One region of the Streptomyces sp. NPDC052721 genome, then DNA from elsewhere that is predicted to be linked to it. Evidence: riboswitches for the same ligand, from Rfam matches in the RefSeq annotation. Region 1 holds a riboswitch; each other region holds the start of a gene.

What was found. Region 1 has a riboswitch for cyclic di-AMP ahead of AB0L21_RS25865 (transglycosylase family protein). Riboswitches for the same ligand answer to the same signal wherever they lie in the genome.
Region 2: it holds a riboswitch for cyclic di-AMP, as region 1 does, so the genes downstream of both, AB0L21_RS31615 (peptidoglycan DD-metalloendopeptidase family protein) here and AB0L21_RS25865 (transglycosylase family protein) in region 1, are expected to answer to the same signal.
Region 3: it holds a riboswitch for cyclic di-AMP, as region 1 does, so the genes downstream of both, AB0L21_RS33230 (M23 family metallopeptidase) here and AB0L21_RS25865 (transglycosylase family protein) in region 1, are expected to answer to the same signal.
Region 4: it holds a riboswitch for cyclic di-AMP, as region 1 does, so the genes downstream of both, AB0L21_RS18755 (C40 family peptidase) here and AB0L21_RS25865 (transglycosylase family protein) in region 1, are expected to answer to the same signal.

What each region holds. Positions count from the first base shown of each region.
Region 1 covers NZ_JBFATL010000029.1:94,542-102,096, reverse strand. Annotated here, with positions in the region: gene AB0L21_RS25890 (protein kinase) at 1-39, shown strand, start outside; gene AB0L21_RS25885 (SurA N-terminal domain-containing protein) at 409-1,059, shown strand; gene AB0L21_RS25880 (nucleoside triphosphate pyrophosphohydrolase) at 1,169-2,158, shown strand; gene AB0L21_RS25875 (cytochrome P450) at 2,233-3,525, shown strand; gene AB0L21_RS25870 (transglycosylase family protein) at 3,779-4,852, shown strand; cyclic di-AMP (ydaO/yuaA leader) riboswitch at 5,036-5,208, shown strand; gene AB0L21_RS25865 (transglycosylase family protein) at 5,213-5,905, shown strand; gene eno (phosphopyruvate hydratase) at 6,216-7,502, shown strand.
Region 2 covers NZ_JBFATL010000043.1:18,953-26,507, forward strand. Annotated here, with positions in the region: gene AB0L21_RS31595 (DUF6126 family protein) at 1-92, shown strand, start outside; gene AB0L21_RS31600 (hypothetical protein) at 225-515, shown strand; gene AB0L21_RS31605 (tyrosine-protein phosphatase) at 526-1,323, opposite strand; gene AB0L21_RS31610 (alpha-galactosidase) at 1,496-3,571, shown strand; cyclic di-AMP (ydaO/yuaA leader) riboswitch at 3,841-4,035, shown strand; gene AB0L21_RS31615 (peptidoglycan DD-metalloendopeptidase family protein) at 4,041-4,928, shown strand; gene AB0L21_RS31620 (SGNH/GDSL hydrolase family protein) at 5,156-5,941, shown strand; partial or broken gene AB0L21_RS31625 (AraC family transcriptional regulator N-terminal domain-containing protein) at 6,038-6,566, opposite strand; partial or broken gene AB0L21_RS31630 (AraC family transcriptional regulator N-terminal domain-containing protein) at 6,673-6,972, opposite strand; gene AB0L21_RS31635 (TetR family transcriptional regulator C-terminal domain-containing protein) at 6,969-7,555, opposite strand, start outside.
Region 3 covers NZ_JBFATL010000047.1:62,440-69,994, reverse strand. Annotated here, with positions in the region: gene AB0L21_RS33235 (aldo/keto reductase) at 1-637, opposite strand, end outside; gene AB0L21_RS33230 (M23 family metallopeptidase) at 731-1,768, opposite strand; cyclic di-AMP (ydaO/yuaA leader) riboswitch at 1,780-1,945, opposite strand; gene AB0L21_RS33225 (PP2C family protein-serine/threonine phosphatase) at 2,187-3,368, opposite strand; tRNA gene AB0L21_RS33220 (tRNA-Met) at 3,493-3,566, shown strand; gene AB0L21_RS33215 (dihydrofolate reductase family protein) at 3,727-4,857, opposite strand; gene AB0L21_RS33210 (MarR family transcriptional regulator) at 4,959-5,483, shown strand; gene ribA (GTP cyclohydrolase II) at 5,599-6,225, shown strand; gene AB0L21_RS33200 (DHA2 family efflux MFS transporter permease subunit) at 6,418-7,555, opposite strand, start outside.
Region 4 covers NZ_JBFATL010000018.1:7,084-14,638, reverse strand. Annotated here, with positions in the region: gene AB0L21_RS18790 (adenosylmethionine--8-amino-7-oxononanoate transaminase) at 1-559, opposite strand, end outside; gene bioB (biotin synthase BioB) at 552-1,700, opposite strand; gene AB0L21_RS18780 (8-amino-7-oxononanoate synthase) at 1,848-2,975, shown strand; gene AB0L21_RS18775 (DUF397 domain-containing protein) at 3,073-3,294, opposite strand; gene AB0L21_RS18770 (helix-turn-helix transcriptional regulator) at 3,305-4,165, opposite strand; gene AB0L21_RS18765 (ATP-binding protein) at 4,379-4,834, shown strand; partial or broken gene AB0L21_RS18760 (LysE family translocator) at 5,513-5,626, shown strand; gene AB0L21_RS18755 (C40 family peptidase) at 5,634-6,107, opposite strand; cyclic di-AMP (ydaO/yuaA leader) riboswitch at 6,111-6,341, opposite strand; gene AB0L21_RS18750 (hypothetical protein) at 6,682-6,987, opposite strand; gene AB0L21_RS18745 (ATP-dependent Clp protease proteolytic subunit) at 6,995-7,555, opposite strand, start outside.

The DNA of each region.
Region 1 (7,555 bases):
CGGCGGACCCTCCAGTGGCTGGGGCAGGTACGCGGGTAGCCGCGCGGAGATTGTGCCGGGCCCTGAGAGAAGCGGCAGGGCTGGGGTTCATGACCGGTCATCGGCAGTCGAGAGGGTGACCAGCGAGGAGGCGCACGCCGGTGTCACGCTGACCGTCGACCGGGACGCGTGGGACGCGCCGGTGGCCATCGTCGGCTGACCCGGCTGAGCCGGCGGCCCCTCCGGGAGCGGCGCGGCGGTGCCCGAAGCGCGCGCGAATCGTTGGTCGAATGGGTTGGCCGCAGCCTGCCCACTGCCTACCATCGATCATCGCAAGATCTTGTGCGCCCGCCCGTCGCCCGACCACCACCCCTGGCGGAGGCGCTGACGCGCCGCACCTGTCGTTGCAATCTCCCCTTGGAGGTCCCCTTGCACCGCCGCCGTCGCACCGCGCTCGTCCTCACCGCCGCGATCGCCGCAGCGGCACCCCTGCTGACCGCCTGCGGAAGCGACGCGCATCCGGGCGCCGCGGCCGTCGTCGGCGGGCAGCGGATCACCGTCGCCCAGCTGGAGAGCCGGGTCGACGAGGTCCGCCGGGCACAGCGGGCCGCGGTGCCGGACGAGACGCAGTACCAGCAGGTCGTCTCCTCCACCAGCACCCTCACCCGCGACACCCTGCACAACATGGTGCTCGACCGGGTGCTGCACCGCGCCGCGCGGGACGCGGGGATCGCGGTCACCCGCAAGGAGATCCAGCAGATGCGCGGCGAGCTGGAGCGGCAGGCCGGCGGCGGCAAGGGCCTGGAGACGGCCTGGCTGCAGAAGTACGGCATCGCCCCGGCCCGCCTCGACGACAACCTGCGCCTGCAACTGGAGGCGCAGAAGCTCGCCGCCCGGCTCGGCACCGACACGAGCCAGCCCGCCTTCTGGAAGGCCCTTTCCAAGGCCTCGGAGGAACTCCACGTCGACCTCAACCCGCGCTACGGCTCCTGGGACGTCCAGAAGAGCAGCCGCGTGGACGCCGAGACGCCGTGGGTACGGGAGGTCACGACGGCGGGCGGGGAGCCGGTGACGGCGTAGACGGGCCACTGACCGGCGTGGCGGACCATCCAGTCATACGATCGCACGACCCCGTCGGGCCTGTGGACAACCCGATCCGCTCCCTCGCCCCGTGGGTTACGTTCGGATCGTGAACGAAACCAGCCCCGAAACCCGTGGGGAAGCCTCCCCCGGCCGCGTCGTCCTGCTCACCACCAGCCACCGCGTCGCCCCCGGTCTGCTGTCCTGGCCCGCCTGGCAGGCCCTGCGCACCGCCGACGCCGTGCTGTGCGCGGACGGCGCCCATCCGCAGCTGCCGTATCTGCGCGAGGCCGGGATAGCGGTGGCGGAGGCGTCCCCCACCGCCCAGGAACTGGTCGAGGCCTGTGCCGGGGGCCGGACGGTGGTGGTCGTGGCCACCGGCGAGGGGGAGCCCGCCCTCACCGACGGGCTCGCCCGGCTGGCCGGCTCCGGCCGGGTCGCGATGCCGGAGCTGGAGCTGCTCCCCGCCTCCTACGACCTGCCCGGCGCCCGCCTGCTGGACCTCGTGCAGGTCATGGACCGCATCCGCGCCGAGTGCCCGTGGTCCTCCCGGCAGACCCACGAGGGCCTGGCGAAGTACGGCATCGAGGAGGCGTACGAACTGGTCGAGGCGATCGAGGCCGGCGACCGCGCGGAGCTGCGCGAAGAGCTGGGCGACGTCCTCCTCCAGGTCGTCTTCCACTCCCGCATCGCCGAGGAGGACCCGGACGCGCCGTTCTCCATAGACGACGTCGCCGGCGGCATCGTCGCCAAGCTCATCCACCGGCACCCGCACGTCTTCGGCGACGAGGAGGCCGAGACCCCGGAGGACGTCAAGGAGCACTGGCTGCGCACCAAGGCCGAGGAGAAGCGGCGCACCTCGGTCACGGACGGCGTCCCGCTCGGCCAGCCCGGCCTGGCCCTCGCCGCCAAGCTCGCCTCCCGGACCCGCACGGCGGGCCTGGACGTCCCGCTGCCGCAGGGGGACGGCATCGGCTACGAGCTGCTGGCGCTGGCGGTCCGCGCCGAGGCGGCGGGCGTGGACCCCGAGGCGGCACTGCGGGCGGCCGCCCGGGCGTACCGGGACGCGATACGGGCCGCCGAGGGCCTGCCCGCTTAGCGGCGCTGCCGCCTCGCCCCCAGCCCGCCCCCACCCCGCCCGACACTCCTCGGCGAGCCGGATACGGTCGAGGAGTGACCGACCAGCCTCACCCCGCCCAGCCGTCCTCCCACCCGGACCAGCCGGCCCCCGCCCTGTTCACCTGGGAGTTCGCCGCCGACCCCTACCCCGCGTACGCCTGGCTGCGCGAGCACGCCCCCGTGCACCGCACGCGGTTGCCGAGCGGGGTCGAGGCCTGGCTGGTCACCCGGTACACCGATGCCCGGCAGGCCCTGGCCGACCAGCGGCTGAGCAAGAACCCGGCGCATCACGACGAGCCCGCGCACGCCAAGGGCAAGACGGGCATCCCCGGCGAGCGCAAGGCCGAGCTGATGACGCATCTGCTGAACATCGACCCGCCGGACCACACCCGGCTGCGCCGGCTGGTCAGCAAGGCGTTCACGCCCCGCCGGGTCGCCGAGTTCGCGCCCCGGGTGCAGGAGCTGACCGATCACCTCATCGACCAGTTCGCGCGGCGCGGCTCCGCCGACCTCATCCACGAGTTCGCCTTCCCGCTGCCCATCTACGCCATCTGCGACCTGCTCGGCGTCCCGCGCGAGGACCAGGACGACTTCCGGGACTGGGCGGGCATGATGATCCGGCACGGCGGAGGACCCCGGGGAGGCGTCGCCCGGTCGGTGAAGAAGATGCGCGGTTATCTCGCCGAGCTGATCCACAAGAAGCGCGAGGCGCTGCCCGCCGAACCAGCGCCCGGCGAGGACCTGATCTCGGGCCTCATCCGCGCCTCCGACCACGGCGAGCACCTCACCGAGAACGAGGCCGCCGCCATGGCCTTCATCCTGCTGTTCGCCGGCTTCGAGACGACCGTCAACCTCATCGGCAACGGCACCTACGCCCTGCTCACACACCCCGAGCAGCGCCGGCGGCTGGAGGAGTCCCTGGCGCGCCGGGAGACGGAGCTGCTGGCGACCGGAGTGGAGGAACTGCTGCGCTACGACGGCCCGGTGGAGCTGGCCACCTGGCGGTTCGCCACCGAGCCGCTCACCATCGGCGGGCAGCACATCGCGCCGGGCGACCCGGTGCTCGTCGTCCTCGCCGCCGCCGACCGGGACCCGGAGCGGTTCGCCGACCCGGACGTGCTGGACCTCGCCCGCCGCGACAACCAGCACCTCGGTTACGGCCACGGCATCCACTACTGCCTCGGTGCGCCGCTCGCCCGTCTGGAGGGCCAGACCGCGCTCGCCACCCTGCTCACCCGGCTGCCCGATCTGCGGCTCGCCGCGAACCCGGCCGAACTGCGCTGGCGCGGCGGACTCATCATGCGCGGCCTGCGCAGCCTGCCGGTGGAGTTCACGCCCCGCGCCTGAGCACATCACCTGGCCCACACCACCGGGCCCACACAGCCTGACCACGCGCCCGAGCACACGTCTGACACGGTCCGGCCGGGCTCCCACACAGCCTCTTCAAGGAAACATGACAGACGTTCAACTCTGTGATCTTCACGTGATCTGCGCGGCATGAACTTGTGACAAGTGATCGTCTGCCGATACGTTCACCCATCAGCGCGGCGACCGGCTCGATCCGCCGCGCCGGTCCTGCTGTCGCTCGAAAGGCTTCTGCATGCTCTCCGGGAACGGCCGACACCGTCGCCCCCGTCAGGCCCCGGCTCTCCTCGTCGCGGCCGGAGTGACCGGTTCCGCCATCGCCATCCCGCTCCTCGGCGCCGCGAGCGCCAACGCGGCCGACGGCACCACGTGGGACAAGGTGGCCGAGTGCGAGAGTGGCGGCTCCTGGAGCGCGGACACCGGCAACGGGTACTACGGCGGCCTGCAGATCTCGCAGGAGGACTGGAACGCCTACGGCGGCGGCCAGTACGCGGCCAGCCCCGACCAGGCCAGCCGCAACCAGCAGATCGCCGTCGCCGAGAAGATCCTCGCCGACAAGGGCACCAGTCCCTGGGCCACCTGCGCCCTGCTGTCCGGTCTGACCCAGGGCTCGGGCTCGACGCACGTCGACACGGGCGTCGGCGGTTCCGGTGGCGCCGGCGGTTCGGGTGACTCGTCCGGATCAGCCGGCAACTCCGGTACGTCCGGTTCCTCCGGCAGCTCCGACTCGTCCGTTCTGCCGGATTCATCGCCCTCCACCGGTGCGGGCTCCGACGCCAACTCCGGTTCCGGTACCGGTTCCTCCTCGGACGAGGCCACCACTCCGAGCGTCAAGCCGGGCAAGGGCGCCGGTACGGCCACCGGTTCCACGGGGGCCAAAACTCCCAAGTCCGACAAGTCCGCCACGCCGGACGCCGGAAGCCCGCGGGAAGCCGACAGCTCTCCCACGGTCACCCCGGACGCCGGCATCGAGGACAACCCGCAGCAGGCCGCCGGTTCTTGGAGCCTGGTCGACACCGGATCCCTCAGCGGCGGACGCCACCGCGGCGCGAGCGCGGACGAGAGCGGTGCGGGCGAAAGCGTGACAAACGGTCAGAATGCCGCTTCCTCCGGCCGGCACGCCTCCCGTGAAACGGACACGTACACCGTCCGTCAGGGCGACACCCTCGCTTCCATCGCCGACTCCCTTGACGTCGACGGCGGGTGGCGCGCGCTGTACGCGGACAACAAGAACGCCATCGGGGCCGACCCGAACCACATCAGTGCCGGTCAGACCCTGGAAGTCGGGGGCGAAACGGGCGGGAAGTAGCGGGAGTTGACGCCCCACTTCACTCCCTAATGTCCGGTTTGGCGAAAGTGTGGGATGAGTCTCAGAAGCCCTGATCGTCTTTGAAATTCCGCGGATCGCGTGTCTACGGTCGAGGCCGCTCGTCACCACGAGCCCCGGCAGCCGCAACGCCGAATCCTGCCAGCGGTTGCCCGGGAACAGTCGTCGCGTCAAGCGCCGTCGGCAGGAGCGGGGGACCCAAGGTAAGTGCCGGGCCCGGCAGTTGATGCCGGAACCGGCTTGGGGTGAAGCCGCATCCCGCGCAAGCGGGGTGCGGCCGGGCAACTCAACCGGCCCGAACCCGACAGCTCACCTCGCAGGCGTCGGTGAGGGGATCGATCCATGCTGTTCTCCAGCAAGGGCAAGCACCGTCGTCCGTCCAAGGCCGTCCGCGCCGTCGCGCTCGCCGGTGTTACCGGTGCCGCCGTCGCCGCCCCGCTGATGGCGGCCGGCAACGCCTCCGCCGCCACCGCCTCCCAGTGGGACGCGGTCGCCCAGTGCGAGTCCGGCGGCAACTGGTCCATCAACACCGGCAACGGCTACTACGGTGGTCTGCAGTTCTCCGCCTCCACCTGGGCCGCGTACGGCGGCACGCAGTACGCCGCCACCGCGGACAAGGCCGGCAAGGCGCAGCAGATAGCCGTCGCCGAGAAGGTCCTCGCCGCTCAGGGCAAGGGCGCCTGGCCGGTCTGCGGCACGGGCCTGTCCAGCACCCCGTACAACGGCTCCGCCCCGAGCACCTCCACCACCTCGGGCGGCTCCACCACCACCCGCTCCACCGACGGGCAGGCCGCCTCCCGCTCCGCCGAGCGTCCGGCCGCGAGCAGGAGCCAGGGCAAGACCGTCACCACCCCGACCGGCAAGAAGGTCAAGAAGGGCGACGGCGAGTACAAGGTCGTCACCGGTGACACCCTCAGCTCCATCGCCGAGAAGCACCACGTGCAGGGTGGCTGGCAGAAGCTGTTCGAGCTGAACAAGGACATCGTCGAGGACGCCAACCTCATCTACCCGGGTCAGCAGCTGCACCTGAAGTGACACCCGGCTCGTAGCCCGAGCGAGGGCCCGCGCGTCCGCGCGGGCCACACTGAAGGCCCCCGTGCGGGCCGTCCCCCCGTCCCCACGGGCTCCCCGCCCCGGTGCGCGTTCCCCCGTGCGCGCCGGGGCGGGGCTTTTTGCGTCCACCGGCCCCGCACCCTTTGTTTCGGCAAGAAACAAAAGGTACCGTCGACTTGTCCACGGGGCGGTCGGTCGGTGGCCGACGCCCCCGGGACGGTTAGGCTCTAGTCGCAAGGCACAGCCGTAAGGCACACCGCCCCGCACTTCCAGCGTCACATCCAAGAAGGAGATGCTCGTGCCGTCCATCGACGTCGTCGTAGCCCGGGAAATCCTGGACTCCCGAGGCAACCCCACGGTCGAGGTCGAGGTCGGCCTCGACGACGGCAGCACGGGTCGTGCCGCCGTCCCGTCCGGCGCCTCGACCGGCGCCTTCGAGGCTATCGAGCTCCGCGACGGCGACCCCAACCGCTACCAGGGCAAGGGCGTCGAGAAGGCCGTCCTCGCCGTGATCGAGCAGATCGGCCCGGAGCTGGTCGGTTACGACGCCACCGAGCAGCGCCTGATCGACCAGGCCATGTTCGACCTGGACGCCACCGACAACAAGGGCTCCCTCGGCGCCAACGCCATCCTCGGCGTCTCGCTCGCCGTCGCGCACGCCGCCTCCGAGGCCAGCGACCTCCCCCTCTTCCGCTACCTGGGCGGCCCGAACGCGCACCTGCTGCCGGTGCCGATGATGAACATCCTGAACGGCGGCTCGCACGCCGACTCCAACGTGGACATCCAGGAGTTCATGATCGCCCCGATCGGCGCGGAGTCCTTCTCCGAGGCCCTGCGCTGGGGCACCGAGGTCTACCACACCCTGAAGAAGGTCCTGAAGAGCAAGGGCCTCGCCACCGGCCTCGGCGACGAGGGCGGCTTCGCCCCGAACCTCGGCTCCAACCGTGAGGCCCTCGACCTCATCCTGGAGGCCGTCAAGGAGGCCGGCTACGCCCCCGGCCAGCAGATCGCCCTCGCGCTCGACGTGGCCGCCTCCGAGTTCTACAAGGACGGCAAGTACCTCTTCGAGGGCAAGGAGCGCTCCGCCGCCGAGATGACGGAGTACTACGAGGAGCTCGTGGCGGCCTACCCGCTCGTCTCCATCGAGGACCCGCTGTTCGAGGACGACTGGGCCGGCTGGAAGGTCATCACCGACAAGCTCGGCGACAAGGTCCAGCTGGTCGGCGACGACCTGTTCGTCACCAACCCCGAGCGCCTCGCCCGTGGCATCGAGGAGGGCGCCGCCAACGCCCTGCTGGTCAAGGTCAACCAGATCGGCTCGCTGACCGAGACCCTGGACGCCGTGGAGCTGGCCCAGCGCAACGGCTTCAAGTGCATGATGTCGCACCGCTCCGGCGAGACCGAGGACGTCACCATCGCCGACCTGGCCGTCGCCACCAACTGCGGCCAGATCAAGACCGGCGCCCCGGCCCGCTCCGAGCGCGTCGCCAAGTACAACCAGCTGCTGCGCATCGAGGAGATCCTCGACGACGCGGCGGTGTACGCCGGCCGCAGCGCGTTCCCGCGCTTCAAGGGCTGACCCATCCTGGCGTAAGGCTTAGCCAGTCGTACGTACGTCCCCGTACTCGGTCC
Region 2 (7,555 bases), on a different contig from region 1:
CCCTGTGGATCCGGCTGATCATCTACATCGCCCTCGGGCACGTCCTGGCCGCGTTCCTGTACCTGCTGTTCGCGGTGGGCGGCAAGGGCTGACGCTGCGGGGCGCGTGACAGGACGTGCGGATGCCGCAGACATCCGACCTGGCCACCGCCCACTGGCCCGTCGCCCCGCCCCCGTACGGCCGACTGGCCGCGGGAGTCGGCCGGTGACGGCACCACCGGGTTCATGCCACCGCCGCTGCCGGACGCGGCCGGGGTGCTGGGCGCCCTGTACGAGCACGAGCGGCTTCCGGCCGACGTGACGTACGACGCGTACCACCGGGCTCGCCTCGCGGAAGGCGGCGCCCCCCGGGAGACGGCCGGCCGGATCGGCCTCACCGGCGTGGGGACGGCGACCGCAGGCGGTCCGGTCCGGGCCGGGCATCCCGGTGTCCGGCCGGCTCGGCGACGCGCGGCTGCTGTACGGCGACCCGAAGGTCGACTTCAGGAGGCGGTCCGCCTGCCCTGGGCTCCCTGAGCGGGTCCCGTCAGTCCAGCAGACGGGCGCGCAGGCGCTCGCGGGAGTCGGGGGAGAGGCCCAGGCCCTGCGCCAGGTAGGTCTCGACGTCGCCCCAGGTCTCCTCGATGCTCGCGAACGCCGCCTCCAGGTACTCGGCGCGGGCGTCGAAGAGCGGGTTGAGCAGCTCCATCACCTCGGGGGTGTACGCGGTGTCCGCGCTGCCGCTGCGGCGGACCTTGTAGCGGCGGTGCGCGGCACCCGACTCCAGGTAGTCGGCGACGATCGCGTCCCGCTCCACCCCGAGAGCGAGGAGCGTGACCGCTACGGAGATGCCCGCGCGGTCCTTGCCGGCCGCGCAGTGCATCAGCGCGGGCACGCTGTCGTCGGCCAGAGCGTGCAGCACGCGCGCGTGCTCGGCGGTGCGCTCCGTGACGATCTTCCGGTAGGACGCGATCATCCGGGCCGCCCCCTTGCCGTCGTCCAGGATCGCGCGCAGCTGGTCGAGGTCGCCCTCGCGGACCATCTTCCAGAACTCGGCGCCGTCCGCCGGATCGCTCAGCGGCAGGTTCACATTCCGCACGCCGGGCAGCTCGACATCCGGGCCCTCCAGCTTCTGGTCGGCCGCGTTGCGGAAGTCGAAGATCGTGTGCAGGCCCAGGGAGGCGAGGAAGGCCGCGTCCTGCTCCGTCGCGTGCGCCAGGTGCCCGCTGCGGAACAGCACGCCGTACCGCACCCGCCGCCCGTCCGTGGTCGGCAGCCCGCCCACGTCACGGAAATTGCGCACTCCGGCCAGCTCCGGCTCGGTCGACGGGACCTGCTGCGTCACGGGGGCTCCTCCCGGTCGGTCCCCGCCGTCGCGGCTCGTCGGCGGGCGCTCCGTCGACCATACGGCATCGATTTCCTCGGGCAATGAGTTGTCCACAGGCATTGTCAGAGGGGTCCGCGGCCCTTGATGATGTTGGCACTTGAGCGGATCTGTTGGCACCTGTGAGGTCTCGATGGTGGACATCGCCGAAAACGGTCGTACTTGGCTCCTGTCGGGCCCCGGCAGCAGCTATGCCCTGCATCTCACCGACGCGGACGAGCTGCTCCATCTGCACTGGGGGCCACGGATCGCCCTCGCCGACGCGGAGGCGCTCGCGGTGAGCCCCCTGCCCGGCTACTGGCCCTTCGAGTCCCCGCTCGACGGCCGGGAGGAGTATCCGGTCGAGGGCGGCCCCCGCTTCGTCCGCCCCGCCCTGTCACTCCGCACCGAGGAGCGACGCGGCACGGAGTGGCGCTTCGTGTCGTACGACACCACGGAGGACGACGAGCTGCGGCTGCGCTTCGACGACGACGGCGTGGCGATCACCCTGCACTACCGGATGCGCGGGGACGTCGTGGAGCGCTGGGTGACCGTCGAGAACGGCGGCCACGCGCGCGTGGAGCTGCTGCGGGCCGACGCGGCCACCTGGACCCTGCCCGACCGCGAGGGCTGGCGGCTGTCGCAGCTGCACGGCCGCTGGGCCGCCGAGTCGCGGCTCACCACCGCCCCCCTCACCTACGGTGAGAAGGTCATCGGCAGCCGCCGCGGCCACACCGGCCACCAGCACCTGCCCTGGGTGGCCCTGGACACCGACGCCACCGAGGAGCGCGGCGAGGTCTACGGCTGCGCGCTCGGCTGGTCCGGCTCCTGGCGCATCGCGGTCGCCCAACTCCCGGACGCGCGCGTGCAGATCACCGGCGGCGCCGGTTACGACGACTCGGGCCTGCTGCTCCTCGCGCCCGGGGAGTCGTACACCACCCCGGTCTTCGCGGGGCTGTGGAGCGACGGCGGCTTCGGCGGCGCGAGCCGTGCCTGGCACGCCTACCAGCGCGCGTACGTCATCCCGGACGCCGAGCGGGACCGGCCCGTGCTGTTCAACTCCTGGGAGGCCACCTTCTTCGACATCTCCGAGGAGCAGCAGCTCGCGCTCGCCCGCCGGGCCGCCGAGATCGGGATCGAGCTGTTCGTCGTCGACGACGGCTGGTTCGGCGCCCGCACCAGCGACCGCGCCGGCCTCGGCGACTGGACGCCCAACCCCGACCGTTTCCCGCACGGCCTCAAGCCCCTCGCCGACCAGGTGCACGGGCTCGGCATGCAGTTCGGCATCTGGGTCGAGCCCGAGATGGTCAACCCGGACAGCGACCTGTACCGGGCCCACCCGGACTGGGTGCAGTACCAACCGGGACGGAAGCGGACGGAACTGCGCAATCAGCTCGTTCTCAACCTCGCGCGCGAGGACGTCCAGGAGTACCTGTGGGAGCAGTTGGACGCCCTGCTGTCCAGCGCCCCCATCGACTATGTGAAGTGGGACTTCAACCGCTGCTTCACCGACGCCGGCTGGCCCGGGGAGCCGTACCCGCAGCGCCTGTGGGTGGACCACGTCCGCGGCCTGTACGCCCTGCTGGACCGGCTGCGGGCCGCGCACCCCGGGGTCGCCTTCGAGTCCTGCTCGGGGGGCGGCGGCCGGATCGACCTCGGCGTGCTCGGCCGCACCGAGGAGGTGTGGACCTCCGACAACACCGACCCGCTGGACCGGCTCGCCATCCAGCACGGTTTCACGCAGATCCATCCCGCGCGCGTGATGGCGGCCTGGGTCACCGACAGCCCGAACACCCAGCTCAACGGGCGGGTCAGCTCGCTGCGCTTCCGGTTCGTCAGCGCCATGGCGGGCGTACTCGGGGTCGGCGGCGACCTGACGGAGTGGAGCGCTCAGGAGCTGGCCGAGGCCCGGCGGTGGGTGGAGCTGTACAAGGAGATCCGCCCGGTCGTGCAGCACGGCGAGCTGTACCGGCTGCGGCCTCCGGCCGGAGGTCTGAGCGCCGTGCAGTACGTCCGGGGGGAGGAGACCGTCGTCCTCGCCTGGCTGCAGGCCCAGAGCTACGGCGAGCCGGTGCCGGCGGTGCGGCTGCGCGGGCTCGACCCGGCGGCGTCGTACGAATGCCGCGAAACAGGCGAAGTGTACCGGGGTGCCGTACTGCTGCACCACGGGCTGCGCACCGGGCTCAAGGGCGACCTGGATGCGACGGTCATCCGACTGCGCCGCATCTGACTTTTCTGTCTGAATTGACGCTTTCACTCCAACTCGCTGCGGAATGAGGACATCTGGGGAACCGGCGCGTGAGGAGGGTCATATCGGTGACCGTGCGTCGCGCGTCATGTTCACGTAATTCCAGTACCCATAGGCGAATTGAAAAGGAGAAGGGCACGGGAATTCACACTCGGTGACCGTGAATTCCCGTATCCGATCAGCAGGAACCGGAACAACGGGAACCGGCTGCTTGTTTCCGCGCCTCCTGCTCGCTTACGTTCGCCACCGACCCGGGCGGAACGCCGAATCCTGCCGCCGTCCGGATTCCCCACACACATGACCCGCGTCGGCAGGAGCGGGGGACCCACCAGGTAGGACTGCCTGTCCGGTCTCCGCGACAGGCTAGGGGTGCAGCCGTGCCGCGCACGGCCGGGCAGCTCCAGCCCGAACCCGACAGCTCACCTCGCAGGCGCCGGAGAGGAATTGCGCCATGCCTGCCAAGGGTAAGCACCGACGTCCCAAGACCCCGCGTTTTTCCCGCTCCCTCGCCGTCGCCGGAACCGGTGGCGCCGCCCTGGCCCTGCCCCTCCTCGGGGCCACCGGAGCGCACGCCGCGCCCCCCGCCCAGTCCGCCTCCGGAACGGCCGCGCAGACCCTCCCCGGCACGGTGAAGAAGGCCGTGGCGCAGCAGGACACGGGCGCGCGCACCTACACCGTGCGCAGCGGTGACTGCCTCGCGACGATCGCACAGGACCAGCATGTCAGCGGTGGCTGGCAGCGGCTCTACGACGACAACCGGCAGGCCATCGGCGCCGACCCCGGAGTCATCCACCCGGGCCTGAAGCTCCGCATCGGCGGGAAGACCGCGCCGGCCACCGCGGAGCCGGCTGCCCCGAAGTCCACACCGTCCGCCGCGCCGGAGGCCACCCGGCAGGCCGCGCCGAAGCCCGCCTCCCAGCCGGCCTCCGCCGGTTACACCCTCCCCGTGACCGGCGCCACCGTCGGCACCGGCTACCACGTCGCCGGCAGCATGTGGTCCAGCGGCTACCACACCGGCGTCGACTTCGTCGTCCCGACCGGTACCCCCCTCAAGGCCGTCGCCGCGGGCACCGTCGTCTCCGCGGGCTGGGGAGGGGCGTACGGCAACCAGGTCGTCATCAAGCTGAACGACGGCCACTACGCCCAGTACGGCCACCTCTCCCAGCTCTCCGTCTCGGCCGGGCAGACCGTGACCGCGGGCCAGCAGATCGGTCTGTCCGGCGCCACCGGCAACGTGACCGGCCCGCACCTGCACTTCGAGATCCGCACCACCCCGGACTACGGCTCGGACATCGACCCGGTCGCCTACCTCCGCTCGCACGGCGTCGCCGTCGGCTGACGCCCGCGCCCCTCTCACCACCTGCCTGACACGCCCCCGAAGGCCGGACCCACGATCCCCGGGTCCGGCCTTCGGTGTACCGTGCAGCTTCTATTCCTGGCTTTGCAAACTATTTAAGAGTGGCTCATCTCACCATTCGTCAAGTCCTGCTTACGGTCGCGTAGGTCACATCCGAAGGTGAATCATGGTCCGACGTGGCAGACGATTCGAAGAATGACAGCAGATCAGTGATCGGGTCGTACGTGGCGGTGGGGGACAGCTTCACCGAGGGCGTCGGCGACCCCGGCCCCGACGGGGCGTTCGTGGGCTGGGCCGACCGGTTCGCGGTGCTCCTCGCCGACCGGCGTCCCGAGGGCGACTTCCAGTACGCCAACCTCGCCGTGCGCGGAAAGCTGCTGGACCAGATCGTGGCCGACCAGGTGCCGCAGGCCATCGACAAGGCCCCGGACCTGATCTCCTTCTGTGCGGGCGGCAACGACATCATCCGTCCGGGCACCGACCCCGACGAGGTGGCCGAGCGCTTCGAACGGGCCGTGGCCCGGCTGACGGAGGCGGCCGGCACGGTGATGGTGACGACCGGCTTCGACACCCGTGGCGTCCCCGTCCTCAAGCATCTCCGCGGCAAGATCGCCACCTACAACGGGCATGTCCGTGCCATCGCCGACCGGTACGGCTGCCCCGTCCTCGACCTGTGGTCCCTCAAGTCCGTGCAGGACCGCAGGGCCTGGGACACCGACCGGCTGCACCTCTCGCCCGAGGGGCACACGCGCGTGGCGCTGCGCGCGGGACAGGTCCTCGGCCTGGACGTCCCCGCCGACCCGGAGCAGCCGTGGCCGCCGCTGCCGCCCCGGGGCACGCTGGAGATCCGCCGCGACGACGTCCAGTGGGCCCGGGAGTACCTCGTCCCCTGGATCGGCCGCCGGCTGCGCGGCGAGTCCTCCGGCGACCACGTGACCGCCAAGGGCACGCTGTCACCGGACGACATCAAGATGCGGATCGCTTCGGTGGCCTGACCCCACCGACCCGCCACGGCCCGCGCCGGCACCACCGGCGCGGGCCCTCGCCGCTCCCCGGACAGAACGCACCCCCTTCGTGGTCCGGCCCGCTCGGGGCAGGACGCCCACGGGGGCGCGTACGGCGCTCAGCCGGCGGGCCGCGTCCTGGCGGGGAGGTGTGCCGAACCGGCGGCGGTACTCCCGGCTGAACCGCGACGGGCTGCCCTAGCCGACGCGCTGGCCGACCCCGGTGACGCCGCCCGGGTGGGAGCGAGCAGCAGCCGGGCCTCCCGCAGCCGGGCTCCACGCAGTGCTCGCGGATGCGGCGCACGGCCCGGGAGACGTGGCTGAGGACGCTGTCGGCCAGACCGAGCCGGCGCACCCTGATCGCCGGTGATCATGCGCCACAGGATCTCGCGTCTGACCAGCGGAGCCAGTACGGCCCGGTCGCGGGGCTCGTCGAGCAGGCGCAGCAGCCGGACGACCGCGTCCAGCAGCGCGGGCGGAGCGTGGCTGTCGGCGATTCCCCGACTGCGTGCCGCTGCCGGGGGGCGGGGTGTCTGCGGGGCGGGTTCGGCAGCAGCTGTTCCGGGACGGCGGAGGGTTCCAGGGCGGGTGGGAGGCCGGGGGCCGGCCGCTTGGGCTTCGTGGGCGGGGCGTGGCTGTCGGCGATTCCCCGGCGGCGTGCCGCTGCCGGGGGGCGGGGTGTCTGCGGGGCGGGTTCGGCAGCAGCTGTTCCGCGACGGCGGAGGTTCCAGGGCGGGTCCGAGGGCGAGGGCCGGCCGCTTGGGCTCGACCTGGAGGAAGCGCCCGGTGACGGGCAGGTCGACGGATGCGACCAGTACTGCCCGGGGCCGTGCTCTTAAGACCCGGTCGCCCAGCGCGAACGTTCGGCGCCTGGGCGACGATCGCGAGCACCGTGCCGGACACGGAGAGCGCCGGCGGGTCCCACCGGTCGACCTTCGGCACCAGGACGCCGTCGACGGCGGGGTCCCGTCGGGGCGGGCATGCCGGTCGCGCCGGCGGTTCCGGGAGGGCCCCCGCGTCAGCGCTGCCGGTCCGTCAACGCCTCCCGCTCCAGACTCAGTTCGCGGGCAAGAGCGTCGTCCACCCACTCCTGTGCCCGGGACCGGGGCACCGCGCCCGGGTACGACGTCAGCTGGACCGCCAGCCCGTCCAGCAGCGCGGTCAGCCGCAGTGCCGTGCCGGCCGGGTCCGCGCAGGCGAACTCACCGGCCGCGACGCCCTCGGCGATGACGTCCGCGATCGCCGCCTTCCACTGCTTGTCCAGCTCCCGGGTGACCTCCCGCAGGGCGGGCTCGCGCAGGGACACGGCCCAGCCCTCGATCCACAGCCGCCAGCCCTTGGCCTGCCCGGTCGGCGCGTACCAGCGCACCGCCGCCCGCAGCCGGCGCAGCGCGGTGGTCCGCCGGCCCAGCAGCTTGCGCAGGCGCGCGAGGTCGTCCTCGGCCGCGTACGTGAACGCGGCGGCGACCAGCTTCTCCTTCGTGGAGAAGTGGTACAGCACCAGCGCGTTGCTCACACCGAGGGCCGCGGCCACGTCGGCGATCCTGACCGCCGCCACGCCCCGCGCCTCGATCTGCCCGATGGCTGCCCGCAGCAGCTCCTCCC
Region 3 (7,555 bases), on a different contig from region 1:
GGGAGAAGTACGGGACGGCGGACAGGCCCTCGCGGGCGACGAGGTCCTGCAGGGGGCCCTCGTAGGTGTCCCGGGAGACCAGGTTGTAGTGCGGCTGGAGGGCGACGTAGCGGGCGAGGCCCTCGCGGTCGGAGAAGTCGAGGGAGGCCCGCAGCCGCTCGGGGCTGATGTTGGACGCGGCGATGTGCCGTACCTTTCCGGCCTTCACCAGCTCGTCCAGCGCGCCGATGATCTCCTCGACCGGCACCTCGGGCTTGTCGAAGTGGGTGTAGTAGAGGTCGATGTAGTCGGTGTCCAGGCGGCGCAGGGAGGCGTCGGCGGCGGCCTTGATGTTGGCGGCGGACAGCCCCTGGTACTGCGGGTGCTGGCTGACCTTGGTGGCGATGACGACGTCGGAGCGGTTGCCGCGGGCCTTGACCCACTTGCCGATGATCGTCTCCGACTCGCCGCCCTGGTTGCCCTCGATCCAGGCGGAGTAGGAGTCGGCGGTGTCGATGAAGTTGCCGCCCGCGGCGGTGTAGGCGTCGAGGACGGCGAAGGAGGTCTGCTCGTCGGCGGTCCAGCCGAAGACGTTGCCCCCGAGGGAGAGCGGGAAGACCTCAAGGTCGGAAGAGCCGAGTTTACGAAGTGACGTCATACGTCATGTCAACACCGGCGGTGGGTGATCGCATCCCACCGCCGGGGCGGCGTTCCCGCCAAGTTCCCGCAAAGATTCCCGCACGGAGGACCGTCAGGGGGTGAGGCCCTTGTCGCGCAGCCACGCCATCGGGTCGATGCCGGTGGCCTGGCCGCCGGGGTGGACCTCCAGGTGGAGGTGCGGGCCGGTGACGTTGCCGGTCGCGCCGACGCGGCCGATCACCTCGCCGGTGCCGACCTTCTGGCCGACGGAGACGCTGATCGAGGACTGGTGGCAGAACCACAGCTCGGTGCCGTCGTCCAGGGTGAGGATCGTGCGGTAGCCGTAGGAGCCGGCCCAGCCCGCCTCGGTGATCGTGCCGCTGTGCACGGCCTTGATCAGGGTGCCGGTGGGGGCGGCGAAGTCGAGACCGGTGTGGTAGCCGGAGGACCACATCGCACCGGCCTGGCCGAAGGTCGAGGTGATCGTGTACGAGGAGGTGGGCAGCGTGTACTGCTTGGCCAGCCGGGCCAGCCGCTCCTCCTCGGCCTTCTTCTCGGCGGCGGCCTCCGCCTTCTCCTTGGCCGCGGCGGCCTTGGCGGCGGCCTCCTTCTCGGCCTGGGCGGCGGCGTCGGCGCTCTGCTTCTCGGCGGCGGCGAGCGCGGCGGCGGTGGCCCTGCTCTCGGCCTGGCCCTGCTGCTGCTCGGCCTGGGCCATGATCCGGTTGCGCAGCGCCTCGCCCGCGTCGGCGGTGTCCTCGCCGGCGGCCGTGGCCACGCCGACACCGCTCAGTGTGGCCGTGGCGGCCTCGGCCGGCTGGGGATCGGCGGAGTCGTCGTCGAAGAGGGAGCCGACCGAGGGCAGGTCCGGCAGGGAGATGGGGACCGGCGGCTTGCCGGTGTTGGCGCTGGCCATACCGCCCGCGCCGACCGCGGCCATGACGCCGACGCCCAGGACGGTGGAGCTGCGGGCGAAGCCACCGCGCTGCTTGGCTACGCGATGCCGGCCACGCACCGGGGCGACGGACTCCTCGGTGGGGTTCCACTCCTCCCAGGGGCCCTCCTCGGCGTGGTAGGCGCCGTACCCGAAGGTCTCGGGCTCGCGCTGTGCCGGAATGAACGGGGCTTCTGGGACAGGCCGGTTGGACGCCACGCGGGCGTGCTCCTTTCCTTCCTTTCGCCTACCGGGTTAGCTGACGGGTTCGGAGCAGGAAGGTCTCCTACGCGCGTATACCGGTCGTGGACTCCGTGAGTTCACTGCGGCATCCGCGTGATTCACCCCAGGGTGGTGGTTCCCCGGCTCCCTCGCGGGATTCGGCGCGTGCGCACGGAGCCGCCTCTTGTGACGGCTGTGACGACCGCGCTGCGTTATCGAACGTTAATAGACCTGCCAGTCACTTTCCAAGCCGTTCGGCTTGATCATTCCCGTCTTTACCGGCGATTTATCGGCCACTACCCCGCCAAAACGGGCGAGTTGACCGAGCATCGATCCCGTTCAGCAGCCACCTTCGGTTTTGATGGTGACTCAGATGTTATGCGTACGGCGCTCGCCCGGTCACCTTCGGTGACGTTCAGGGCCGTCGTACGGCGAGCAGCGCCATGTCGTCGGTCATGCCGCCCCCGGAGTGCCGGCGCACTTCCTCGGCGAGCCGGCCGACCAGCGCGGCCGGGCCGGCGAAGGTGCGCCCGGCGAGCCGCCGTTCGGGGTCGTAGAACCGGCCGTGGGCGTCCCGGGCCTCGGACAGGCCGTCGGTGTGGAGCAGCAGGGTCGCGCCGCTCGGGAAGGCGGTCTCGGTGGCCCGGTCCGGCCACAGCCCGAGGTCGCCCATGCCGAGCGGCAGCGCGGGTTCGGCGGGGACCAGGGTGCGCAGGGTGCCGTCGGCGTGCAGCAGCAGCGGTGGCGGATGGCCGCGGTTGACGATCCGTACGACGCCGTCGTCGTGCGGGAGTTCGGCGAGGACCGCGGTGGTGAACCCCTCGAAGGCGTCGATCCCGTCGCGCCGGGTGCCCTCGCGGGCCAGCGCCCGCTCCAGCCGTTCGGCGACCGCCTCCAGCGTGGCCTCCTGCTCGGCCGCCTCCCGGAACGCCCCGATCACCACGGCCACCGCGGCGACCGCGCCCATGCCCTTGCCGCGCACGTCCCCGACGACCAGCCGGACACCGTACGGGCTGTCCTGCACCGCGTACAGGTCGCCGCCGATGAACGCGTCCTGCCGTGCCGCCTCGTACCAGGCGGCGATCTCGTAGCCGCCGATCCGCTCGTCCGGCTCCGGCAGGACGGCCCGCTGGGCGGCCTCGGCGATCTCCCGGGCGGAGGCGAGCCGCCGGTCGCCCCGGCGGACCACCCGGTTGATGGCGACGGCCAGCAGGGCGACCGTGGCCACGGTGACGACGTCGGTGAGGGTGCCCACGGCCGGATGGACCCCCGCGTCGGTGTGCACGGCGTAGGCGGCGGCGAGGGAGGCGAGGCCGGTCAGGACGGTGGTGCGCAGCGCCGACAAGGGCGCGGCGACCAGTGGGGCCGCTGTGAAGAACGGGACGGCGGTGAAGTCGTCCGGGGCGAGCAGGCCGTACAGGACACCGCAGACGACGAGGAGGGCCGGCAGGGCGCGGGCCAGGGCACGGGGGCTCGGACGGCGGCGGGCGCGCACCGGCGCCCGCTCGTCCCCGAGGCCCGGGTCGGGCACGGGGTCGCCGGGGAGCCTGCCGCCCGCCCTGGCGTACGGGCTCTCCTCCACCTTTCCAGGGCGCACCGCGTGTCTCCCACTTGTCCGACGTACCTCCAGGTTTCCGGCCCCCGGGGCGGGCGGCGACCGGTGTGGGCCGAAAGGGGTGTGCGAGCGGTCCCGCGCATGGCGTACACTGGAGTCACAACGACGCGGGGTGGAGCAGCTCGGTAGCTCGCTGGGCTCATAACCCAGAGGTCGCAGGTTCAAATCCTGTCCCCGCTACTGAAGGCTCAGGGCCCGGAATCCCAAGGATTCCGGGCCCTGAGTGTTTTCCCGGCCCACCGCGGTGCCCCGCCAGGGGCGCGGGGAACCGCGCGACCAGCCCCAACGCGCCCGCGCCCGCGCCCGCCCACCATGCGGCCCATGGCGGACGGGCAGGCGCTCACAGCAGGTGAACGTTCGGCGCCTTGGCGAGCTCCTCCAGCTCAGGAAGCACCACCACCTGCGCACCCCCCGCGACCAGAACGCCACGTCCGTCGGCCCCCGCCACAAACGTGTCCGGCTCACGCCACGCGGTGACCACCCTCCGCACCCCCGCCCGCAGGATCAGCTCGGCACAGGGCGCCGGCCGGGACGCCCGCCGGGCACAGGGCTCCAGGCTGCTGTACACCGTGGCACCGGCCAGCCGCGCATCGCCCGCGTCGATCTTCGCGAGCGCCGCCTCCTCCGCGTGCACGACGGGATCGGTGCCCTCCCGTGAATGGCCCCGGGCCAGCTCCGTACCGTCGGCGGCGACGACCACCGCACCGACGCTGAACGCCGTCTCCGACGGCGGACACAGCGCCGCCAGTTCGCAGGCGGTCCGCAGCCAGTGGCGGTCGGCGGCGGTGGCGACAGCCCCGGTGCCGGGGGCCGTCGGCACGTACCGCATGAGCACGACGTCCTCGATCCGGCGGGTGTCGAGCAGGCGCAGCCGTCCGGGCTGGTAGGCCCCCGGCCCGAACAGGCGCGGGGCCGCGGGGTCGCCGACGAACAGCGGGGCGAGGACCAGCTGGAGTTCGTCGGCGAGGCCCTGGTGCAGGAGCTGGGTGTGGACCGTGCCGCCGCCCTCGACCATCAGGCGGCCGACGCCACGCACGTCGTGCAGATGCTCCAGCAGGGTCCGCCAGTCCAGGGCGGGACCGAGCGGGACGACGTCGGCGGTGCGCCCGAGGAGGCGCGTGGCCCGCCCGGCGCCCCGGTCGGTGGTGTAGACGATCTTGTCGCCGCCGGTGTGCCAGAAGTTGGCGTCCGGGTCGAGGTCGCCGGTGGCGGTGACCGTGACCTTCAGCGGGTACTCCGGCCTGCCCTGCGCCACCCGGGCCGCGCGCCGCTCGGCGGAGTTGACCAGCAGGCGGGGGTTGTCGGCGCGGATCGTGCCGGCGCCGATGAGGATCGCGTCGGCCGAGGCCCGTACCGCGTCGACCCGGTCGAAGTCGGCCGGGCTGGACAGCAGCAGGCGCTCGGGGCCGGTGTCGTCCAGGTAGCCGTCGAGGGAGACGGCGGCGGACAGCAGCACGTACGGCAGGGGCATCGGCGCCCTCTCTTCCGGAGGCGGACGGGCTCGTCTGGACGGACGGGCTCGTCTGGACGGACGGGCTTGGTTCAAGTTTTAAACAAACTTACACTGGCGGCATGACGACCCGCTGGCTCACCCCCGAGGAGCAGCGCGCCTGGCGCGCCTACATGGCCGCCTCGCGCCTCCTGGAGGACGCGATCGACCGGCAGCTCCAGCAGGACGGCGGTATGCCGCACCTGTTCTACTCGGTGCTCGCCAACCTCTCCGAGGCCCCCGACCGGCGGCTGCGCATGACCGATCTCGCCGAGACGCTGAAGATCACCCGCAGCCGGCTGACGTACGTGGTGACCCGGCTGGAGCGGGACGGCCTGGTGCGCCGGGAGAACTGCCGCTGGGACAAGCGCAGCTCGCTCGCGGTGCTGACGGACGAGGGGATGGCCGTCCTGGAGCGTACGGCACCCGGGCATGTCGAGACGGTCCGCAGCACCCTGTTCGACCGGCTCACCCCGGAGCAGGTGGGGCAGCTGGAGGAGATCTGCACGGGGATCGCGCGCGGGCTGCAGGGCGAGGACGACGCGTCCGGTGCCGACGACGTCCCCTGGCGGCGCCGTTCGTCCTGCTCGTCGCCGTCGGGCTCCTGAGCGGGCCGGGCCTGCCTGCCTGCCTGCCTGCCGCAATTGCTTTAACTTTTAAGCAGGGGTAGGGTCCATGCGAACCTCTGCTTCAAATCTGAAGCAACAGTCCCGGAGGACCCGCATGCCCGACATCCCCGCCGCCACCCCGCGTGCCCGCGTCCGGGTACCGCTGCGCTTCGCCGACGGCTACAGCGCCGACGCCGAACTCGTCACCTTCCACGGCCTCACCGACGGCCGCGAACACCTCGCCGTCGTCCTCGGCGACCCCGGCCCGGTCCCGCTGGTACGCCTGCACTCCGAGTGCCTGACCGGGGACGTCTTCGGCTCGGCCCGCTGCGACTGCGGACCGCAGCTGCGCGAGGCCGTCGAGCGCATCGCCGACCGCGGCGGCGTCCTGCTCTACCTCCGCCAGGAGGGCCGCGGCATCGGCCTCTACAACAAGCTCGACGCGTACGCCCTCCAGGACCAGGGTCTCGACACCTACGCGGCGAACGCCGCCCTCGGCCTGCCGGAGGACGCCCGCGACTACACGGCCGCCGCCCAGATGCTCGGCGCCCTCGGCATCACCGAGCTGGACCTGCTCTCCAACAACCCCGACAAGGCCGGCCAGCTGCGCTCGCTGGGGATCGCGGTACGGGACCGGGTGCCGACCGGTGTCTTCACCACGGCCCACAACGTCCGCTACCTGCGCGCGAAGGTGCTCCAGACCCAGCACACGCTCCCGCTGGCCGAACTGACGGCGGGCTAGGACCTGTCTGACCATTCCTGTCTGACCGTTCCTGTCTGCCGCACGACACCCTGCACGCCCCCACTGCCTCAAGGGCGTGGGCGGTGCCCCCTCGCCGGCACTCCCCCAGCCTTCGGCCGGGGGACCCGTAGAGCACGCGCTTGACGCCGCGCGGCGCCCCTTCGGGCGAGGACGCGCATGGGCAGACCGGCCCTAGCCGGCCGCGGGGCGGCCGGGGAGCCGGAGGGCCGAGAAGACGCCGAGGGCGAGCAGGGCCGCCGTCACGGCGTAGGTGAGCCGGAAGCCGGCCGGGGACGTGCCCGCCGCGCCCAGCACCACCGACAGCACGGCCGTACCGACCGACGCGGCGAGCTGGGCGTTGATGCTCAGCGCGGTGCTCGCCCCGGCCAGCCGGTCCGGGGGCAGGCCACGGGTCGCGGTGGTCATCGCCGGCATCAGCGTCATCCCGGCGCCGACGCCCATCACCATGCCCGCGACGACGATCCGCCAGGGCGCGACCCCCGCCGTGCCGGTCTGCCACGCCATCAGCCCCATTCCGAGGGCGGCCACCGCGCAGCCGGCCGTGATCAGCCGGCGCGGTACCGCCGTGTCGATCCGCCGGGCCGCGATCTGCATCGTCGTACCGACCACGAGCCCGACCGGCGCCCCGAGCAGTCCGGCCGCCGTCGCGCTCAGGCCCCGCTCCTGCTGCCAGTACAGCGGCCCGAGCAGCATCGACCCGAAGTAGCCGCAGGTGAACGGGGCGAGCGTGCCGATGCCGGCGGCGAAGGTACGGTCCCGCAGCAGGCGCAGGTCCAGCAGCGGCGCGCGGACGGTGAGCGCCCGCCGTACGAAGGCGGCCGCGAGCAGGGCGCCGGTGAGCGTCGGCAGCAGCGCGCCGGGTGCCGTGAAGTCCCCGCGCTCGCCGCCCCGGGCCAGGCCGTACAGGAGCAGGGCCAGGCCGGGCGAGAGCATCAGCAGGCCGGGGACGTCCAGCCGGGGCAGGTCCCGGCCACGGGCCTGCGGGGCGTCCTTCGGCAGCAGACGGACCGCGAGGGCCAGGGCCAGGGCGCCGACGGGCAGGTTGATCAGGAAGATCCAGTGCCAGGACGCGGCGTCGACCAGCCCGCCGCCCAGCACCGGGCCGGCGACGGGTCCGATCAGTATGGGCAGCCCCAGCAGGCCCATCGCCCGGCCGAGCCGGGCCCGGTCGGCGACCCGCATGCCCATCGCCATGCCGACCGGCTGCAGCAGACCCCCGCCCAGCCCCTGCACCGCGCGGAACGCGATCAGACTGGCCGCGTCCCAGGCGCAGGCGGCGAGCAGGGAGCCCAGCGTGAACAGGGCGAGC
Region 4 (7,555 bases), on a different contig from region 1:
CGGCGGGCGGCGCGTCGGCGAACACCTGGCGGGGCAGCACCCCGGCCCACAACTGGTGCATCCCGCCCTCGGGGTCGCACACGGACATCGGGTTCCACGTGTCGCCGTGGTAGCCGCCGCGCCAGGTCAGGAGCCGCTGCTTGCCCGGCCGGCCGAGCGAGCGCCAGTACTGGAGGCACATCTTCACGGCGACCTCGACCGACACGGACCCCGAGTCGGCCAGGAAGACGTGCTCCAGGCCGTCGGGCGACATGTCGACAAGGAGCTTCGCGAGCCGGACGGCGGGCTCGTGCGTGAGTCCGCCGAACATGACATGGCTCATCCGCCCCAGCTGGTCACGCACGGCCTCGTTGAGGACCGGATGGTTGTAGCCGTGGATGGCCGACCACCACGACGACATGCCGTCGACCAGCTCGCCGGACCCGTCCGCCAGCCGCAGCCGGACCCCGCTCGCCGCCTCCACGACGAGCGGTTCCGCGCGCCCGGGCATCGGGCCGTACGGATGCCACACATGCCGCCGGTCCAGCTCCAGCAGCTCCGCCACACCGAGCTCAGGCATTGGGCGCGAGGTCCGTGCCGGCGCCCCGGCGGCGCACCGCCACCAGGTCGGTCCGCGGCTCGCCCGCCACCGCCGGTGCCGACCCGCAGACGCCGCCCTCGTGGCAGCCCCCGGTGTCCCCGCAGCCCCCGGCCTCCGCCCGGTGTTCGGGCAGCGTCACCTGGTCGGCGCCCTCCACCTCGAACCCGGCGTCCGCGATCATCTCCAGGTCGGCCTTGCCTGCCTGGCCCTCGCTGGTCAGGTAGTCGCCGAGGAAGATGGAGTTGGCCAGGTGCAGTGCCAGCGGCTGCATCGTGCGCAGATGGACCTCACGGCCGCCCGCGATCCGGACCTCCACGTCCGGGCAGACGAACCGGACCATCGCGAGGATCCGCAGGCAGCGCTGCGGGGTGAGGTTCCACTCCTTGGCCAGCGGGGTGCCCTCGAACGGGATCAGGAAGTTCACCGGAACCGAGTCCGGGTCCAGCTCACGCAGCGAGAACACCACGTCGACCAGGTCCTCGTCGCTCTCGCCCATGCCGGCGATCAGACCCGAGCACGCGGACAGGCCGGCCGCGTGCGCCTTGTGCACCGTGTCCACCCGGTCGGCGTACGTGTGGGTGGTGGTGATGTCCCCGTACGTGGACTCCGAGGTGTTGAGGTTGTGGTTGTACGCGTCCGCGCCGGCCGCGCGCAGCCGTTCGGCCTGGCCGTCGGAGAGCAGGCCGAGGCAGGCGCACACCTCGACGCCCTCGTTCTGCTCCTTGATCGCTTTGATGGTCTCCGAGACCCGGTCCACGTCCCGGTCCGTCGGGCCGCGCCCGCTGGCCACCAGACAGACCCGCTTGGCGCCGCCCGCGAGGCCCGCGGCGGCGGCCTGGGAGGCCTCGTCCGGCTTGAGCCAGGTGTACTTCAGGATGTCGGCCTTGGAGCCGAGCCGCTGGGAGCAGTACGAGCAGTCCTCCGGGCACAGGCCCGACTTGAGGTTCACCAGATAGTTGAGTTTCACCCGGCGCCCGAACCAGTGCCGGCGCACCTTGCCGGCCGCGGCCACCACGTCGAGCAGGTCGTCATCGGAGGTGGCCAGCACGGCGAGCGCTTCCTCGCGGGTCGGCAGCTCGCGCCGAAGCCCCTTGTCCACCAGCGTGTTCAGCAGGTCCATGAGGCCTGATCCTGTCCTACGGGACCGCCCCGGGCCAAGGAGACTTCGCACAACGGAGCAGGTTCACCGTGTGGGTATTGCCACACCCTGGGCGGCTGGTCGTACCGCTAGGGTCTGTCCGCTACCTACAAAAGCACCGGAGGACCCATGGTGTTCGGCTGGATCGACGAGCAGGCCGAGGCGCGCCGCCGCGCCGGACTCGTCCGCACCCTGCGTCCGCGCCCCGCCGACGCGCCGCTGCTGGATCTGGCGAGCAACGACTACCTGGGGCTGACCCGCCATCCGGAGGTCGTCGAGGGAGCGGCCGAGGCCGCCCGGACCTGGGGCGGCGGCGCCACCGGCTCCCGGCTGGTCACCGGTACCACCGCCCTGCACACCGAACTGGAGCGGGCGCTGGCCGCGTTCTGCGGGTTCGAGGCGGCCCTGGTGTTCTCCTCCGGGTACGCCGCCAACCTCGCCGCGGTCACCGCGCTCGGCCCGCACGGCTCGCTGATCGTGTCCGACGCGGGCAACCACGCCTCCCTCATCGACGGCTGCCGGCTCGCCCGGGGCGAGACGCAGGTCGTCGGCCACGCCGATCCGGAGGCCGTGCGCAAGGCCCTGGCGACGCACGGGGGAGCGGCGATCGTCGTCTCCGACACGGTGTTCTCCGTCGACGGGGACCGGGCACCGCTGACCGCGCTGGCCGAGGCGTGCCGGGAGCACGGCGCGGGACTGGTCGTGGACGACGCCCACGGGCTCGGCGTGCTGGGCGAGGGCGGCCGGGGCGCGCCGTACGCGGCCGGGCTCGCGGGCGCCGGGGACGTGGTCGTCACGGCCACCTTGTCCAAGTCGCTGGGCAGCCAGGGCGGGGTGGTGCTCGGCCCTGCCCGGGTGATCGACCACCTGGTCAACGCGGCCCGGACGTTCATCTTCGACACCGGCCTGGCGCCGGCGGCGGCCGGTGCCGCGCTGGCCGCGCTGCGGCTGCTGGAGCGTGAGCCCGAACGGGCGGCACGGGCCCGCGAGGTGGCCGCGGAGCTGTACGCACGGCTGACCGCCGCGGGTCTGGAAGCGGTGCGTCCGGACGCCGCGGTGGTCTCCGTGCGGGCTCCGTCCCCGGAGCAGGCGGTGCGCTGGGCGGCCGACTGCCGTACGGCAGGCCTGGCCGTGGGCTGTTTCCGTCCCCCCTCCGTGCCCGACGGCATCTCCCGGCTGAGGCTGACCGCCCGGGCTGACCTCTCCGGGGCGGAGATCGAACGCGCTGTACGTGTCATCGGCGAAACACGACCATGAGTCGGCGTACACGGCCGTGCGTCGCACGAGGGTGAGCAACGGGTGATTGGTTCTGCTCTGAGCTTGCTGACCTCTGATCAGACGTGCTGATGTCTGATCAGAGCGTGGTGACGAACTCCGCCCAGCTGCCGGCGGAGAAGAGCAGCGCGGGTCCGGCGGGGTTCTTCGAGTCGCGCACGGCGAGCAGTCCGGCCGCGGGGCCGGAGCGCGGCCGGGCCGTCTCCACGCAGTTGTTGGCTCCCGTGCTGTAGCTGCTGCGCAGCCAGCGCACGGGGTGCAGGTCGGTACTGGCAGGGACGTTCCGAGGCAGAGCTGACATGGTTGCCTCCTTACGCGCCGTCACCTATCCCGGCGATGTAGTCCAACGATTCCTTGGGGGAAAGGGCGTGCAACTGAAGGGTGTCGAAGGCCTCGGAGTAGGCCATGAGGTCTTCTTTCCGCTCCAGGTAGAGGCTACTCGTCAACTGGTCGAGAACAACCACGTCCAGATCAGAAGTGCTCGGAAATGAGAAGATAACGAAAGGCCCGGTGAGTCCGACATGCGCCCCCGCCGCGAACGGCAGCACCTGGAGCCGTACCTGGGGCAGCCGGGCGGCATCCATCAGCCGTTCCAGCTGCCGGGCCATCACCCCCGGACCGCCGACCTCGCGGCGCAGCACCGCCTCGTCCAGTACGGCGCTCAGCACCAGCGGAGGGTCGGAACGCAGCACGTCCTGCCGGGCCAGGCGCACCTCCACCAGCGTGTCCAGGCGGTCCTCGTCCAGGTCCTTCACGGCCGCCCGGGTGACCGCGCGGGCGTACTCCGGCGTCTGGAGCAGACCCGGCACCACGGTCGTCTCCAGGGTGCGCATCGCGCTCGCCTGTGACTCCAGGCTGATGAAGTCCCGGTAGGTGGGCGGCAGCACCCCGCGGTAGGCGTGCCACCAGCGGTGCCGGCCGCCCGCGTCCTCCGACCCCGCCAGCATCAGCAGCAACTCGCGCAGCTGCGTGTCCCGCACCTGATAGGCGTCGAGCAGTAACCGCAGATCGGCCGGTTTCACACCGCTGGCGCCGGTCTCGATGCGGCTCACCTTCGACTGGTGCCAGCCGACCAGCCGGGCGGCCTCACCGCTCGTGAGCCCCGCACCGGTACGCAGCATGCGCAGTTCGGCGCCCAGTTTGCGGCGGCGCACCGCCGGACCGTTCTGCATGGGCTCCTCCTTACTCCTTCCGGGCCGCCCACATACGGTCTCGCGTCGCAGAGTTCACCGCTTCGAGCGACAGATATATGCATATCTTGGTGGATCGCTCCCCGTGACCGGCCCGTTGGTGGCAGTCTGGCGAACAAGCACCAGTCCGGGACCGTACTCGAACCCTCCGCCACTTGTCGGACCACGGCCCCGTGGGAAAGGGACGACGTCGCCATGGCAGACCACCTGGAAGCATCCGTCACTCTGCCGAGCGATCCAGCCTCGGTCTCCGCGGCCCGCTCCTACGTCGTGGGCACGCTGGCGGAGTGGGGCCTGCCGTCCGACACCGACGTCGCCGACACCGTGCGCCTCATCGTCTCCGAACTCGCCACGAACGCCGTACAGCACACCTTCGGCCAGTCACCCACCTTCACGGTCGACATCGCGCTGCACCATGACGAACATCTGCGCATCGGTGTCACGGACAGCCACCCCCGCTTCCCGAAGAGACTGCCCGCCGCCGTCCAGCAGGACAACGGCCGCGGCATGGTCATCATCCGCTGGCTCACCGCGGAGTGCGGCGGCAGACTCCGCATCCGCCCCACGCGAGAGGGCGGCAAGACGGTCTCGATCGAACTCCCCTGGACGATCCCGGCGGCCCCGGTACCGGCGGGCCAGCAGGAGCCGTAGCCCTCCCGGACGGGGCCGAGGCGTTCCTGGACCGGGCAAGCGGCGCACGGCGGACACGCGTGGCCCACGGCTCGGCCACGCCCGGCCCGCCGGCGCCCCCAGTCAGATGCGCCCGCCCGAACGCTTCCCGCAGCAGCGCCCGGAAGGCGTCCACCGCAGCGGCCCTCTCCTCCGCGCGGTACGCCACCGGGATCGTACGGCGCAGCCGCCTGCCCTCCAGAGGCCGCACCGCGACGGGCGTGGTCGCGGTCCGCGCCACCATCTCCGGTACGACGGCCACCCCCAACCGGCACTGACCAGCGCGCGGCGGCGGCAGCCGCGACGAGGGGCTGGGACGCGCGTGTCCCGAGGCGATCACCGGGACCAGCTCCTCCACCGCGACCGGCTCCAGACGGTACCGGCGTCGGCACCAGGATGGCTGTGGCCGAGTGACAGGCATGAGTGAGTGTCAAATCACCCTCGCAGGCGCCGCCACCGCGGTAACCCCGGCGCCGCCACCGCGTAACCCCGGCGGCGGCAGCAGACGCACCCCGGCGGCCGGGAAGGCGCCGAGCCGCTGTGCGCCCCCGGTGAGCCCGGTCAGCCAGGCCAGTTCGTGCCGGGCCCGCTCCAGTTCGGCCGGTGGCCACGCCGGGACCGTCCAGGCGCCGGAGAATGCCGCGGCCGGGACCACCCGTCCGCTCCGGCAGGTGGCTGCGCCGGCCCCGGGCCGCCCGTGGGCTGCAGGCGGCACCGGGGGTGGCGCTGACGGCGCTGGGAGCGGCCCTGCTGCTGGAGTCGCTCCTTGCCTGACGGCGGGTCAGCTGACCCGGCCGTACCAGACGCTCCTCGTCCAGATCTTCTCGAGCTTCACCACGTCCCCGGTCTTCGGGGCGTGCCAGATCTTGCCGTGACCGGCGTAGATGCCGACGTGGTAGACGTAAGAACCCGAGTGGAAGAACACCAGGTCGCCCGCCTTGCGGCTCCTGGCGGAGATGTGGTGCGTCTTGTTGTACTGCTGGGCGGCGGTGCGCGGCAGCTTCTTGCCGGCCTTCTTGTAGGAGTAGAGCGTCAGCCCCGAGCAGTCGAACCTGCGCGGCCCGGTGGCTCCCCACGCGTAGGGGGCGCCCTTCTTCGAGGCCGCGACCTTGAGTGCTTTCGTCGCCATGGTCGCGGCGGAGGCGTCGGTGGCGAGGCCGGGCACCGCGATCGAGCCGCCCACGGCGGCAAGGGTCAGAGCCGAGGCCGTGCCGGCCCGGGCCATCAGCGACGGGACACGATTGAGCGCAGTCATGCGCAACCCTTCGTCAGCCGCCTGTGAAGGATGACCTGTCGGATTCGGGCTGGCGAAGTAGCCCGGCCGCGTTGCCGCGGCTTCACCCCAAGGGTTGCCCGGAGCCGACGCCCGTCCGTGTCGTACAGACGAACATCAGTTCCGGCGACCCGCCTTGCTTGGGTCCTCCACTCCTGCCGATCCACTCCGTCGACCGGTCATCCGGGCGGCGGCAGGACTCGGCGTCCGCCCGGATCGCCCCGCCGCGGTGGCGGGGGCTTGTCGTCAGACAGGGATCTTGGCTCACGACTGTCCGAAAATCCCAACGGAATCGGGGATTTGTGGCGTTACTCACCACTCACCCGTTCGGGTGGACACTGCTCTGTTCGAGCGTCCGTCAGATCCCGGACGTAGCCCCCGACCTGGGGCGAAGCGTCTTCAGGCGGCTCGTGTGGTCGCGTGCCGCGCAACTCGGCAGGCCCGCGAAACGATCTGGATGTACACCGGTCGGCGGTACGTCGTTCGGACCGTTTCAAGTCCCTTCCGGACGGCGCGTGTCGACGCGCGGGCCCCCGGACCGCAAGGAGCGTCCGCCTCAGCCGACGCCGTCCGGCGGGAGCGTGACGCGAGCGGCCCGGCGCTCACCGTCCAGCACCCGCAACGCCCGTGCCAGCGTGTCCCCGTGCAGCTCCGTCTCGCCCCGCTGGTGCATCAGCGCGAGCGCGTCGCGCAGCTCTGCCGCCTTGCGCACCAGGGCCTGGGCCGCGCGCAGCCCGCGGTAGGTGTCCCCGGGCCGGGCCGGGTTGATGCGGCCCAGCAGGTCGACCGCCTCCAGGTAACGGTCGATCAACTCGCCCTCCGCGCGGGTCAGCGCGGGCAGGGGCGGGAGGTCCGGCAGCATGAGCGGCTCACCTCGCGTCCGGTGCGCCGGGCGTGTCCCGGCGGCTCGGCACGATGCCGTCCACCAGACCGTAGGCGACCGCCCCGGCGGCGTCGAGGATCAGGTCGCGCTCCAGATCCTCGTGGACCTGCCCGGCCGTGCGCCCTGTGTGCCGCGCGAGCATCTCCGCGAGCGTCGAGCGGATCCGGGTCAACTCGTCCGCCTGGATGAGCAGGTCACTGGGCTGTCCGCGCACCGGCTCGGGCAGTGCGGGCTGCTCGATCACCATGCGGGCGCCGGGCAGCGTGAACCTCTTGCCCGGAGCGCCGGCCGCGAGCAGCACCGCGGCCGAGGCGCCGGCCTGGCCCAGGCAGTACGTCACCACGTCACAACTGACGTACTGCATCGTGTCGTAGATCGCCGCCATGGCGTCGAACGAGCCGCCCGGCGAGTTGACGTACAGCGTGATGTCCCGGTCCGGCGCCGTGTGCTCCAGGTACATCAGCTGCGCCGTGACGTCGTTCGCGGCCGCGTTGTCGACCGGCGTGCCGAGGAAGACGATCCGGTCCTCGAAGAGCTTCGCGTACGG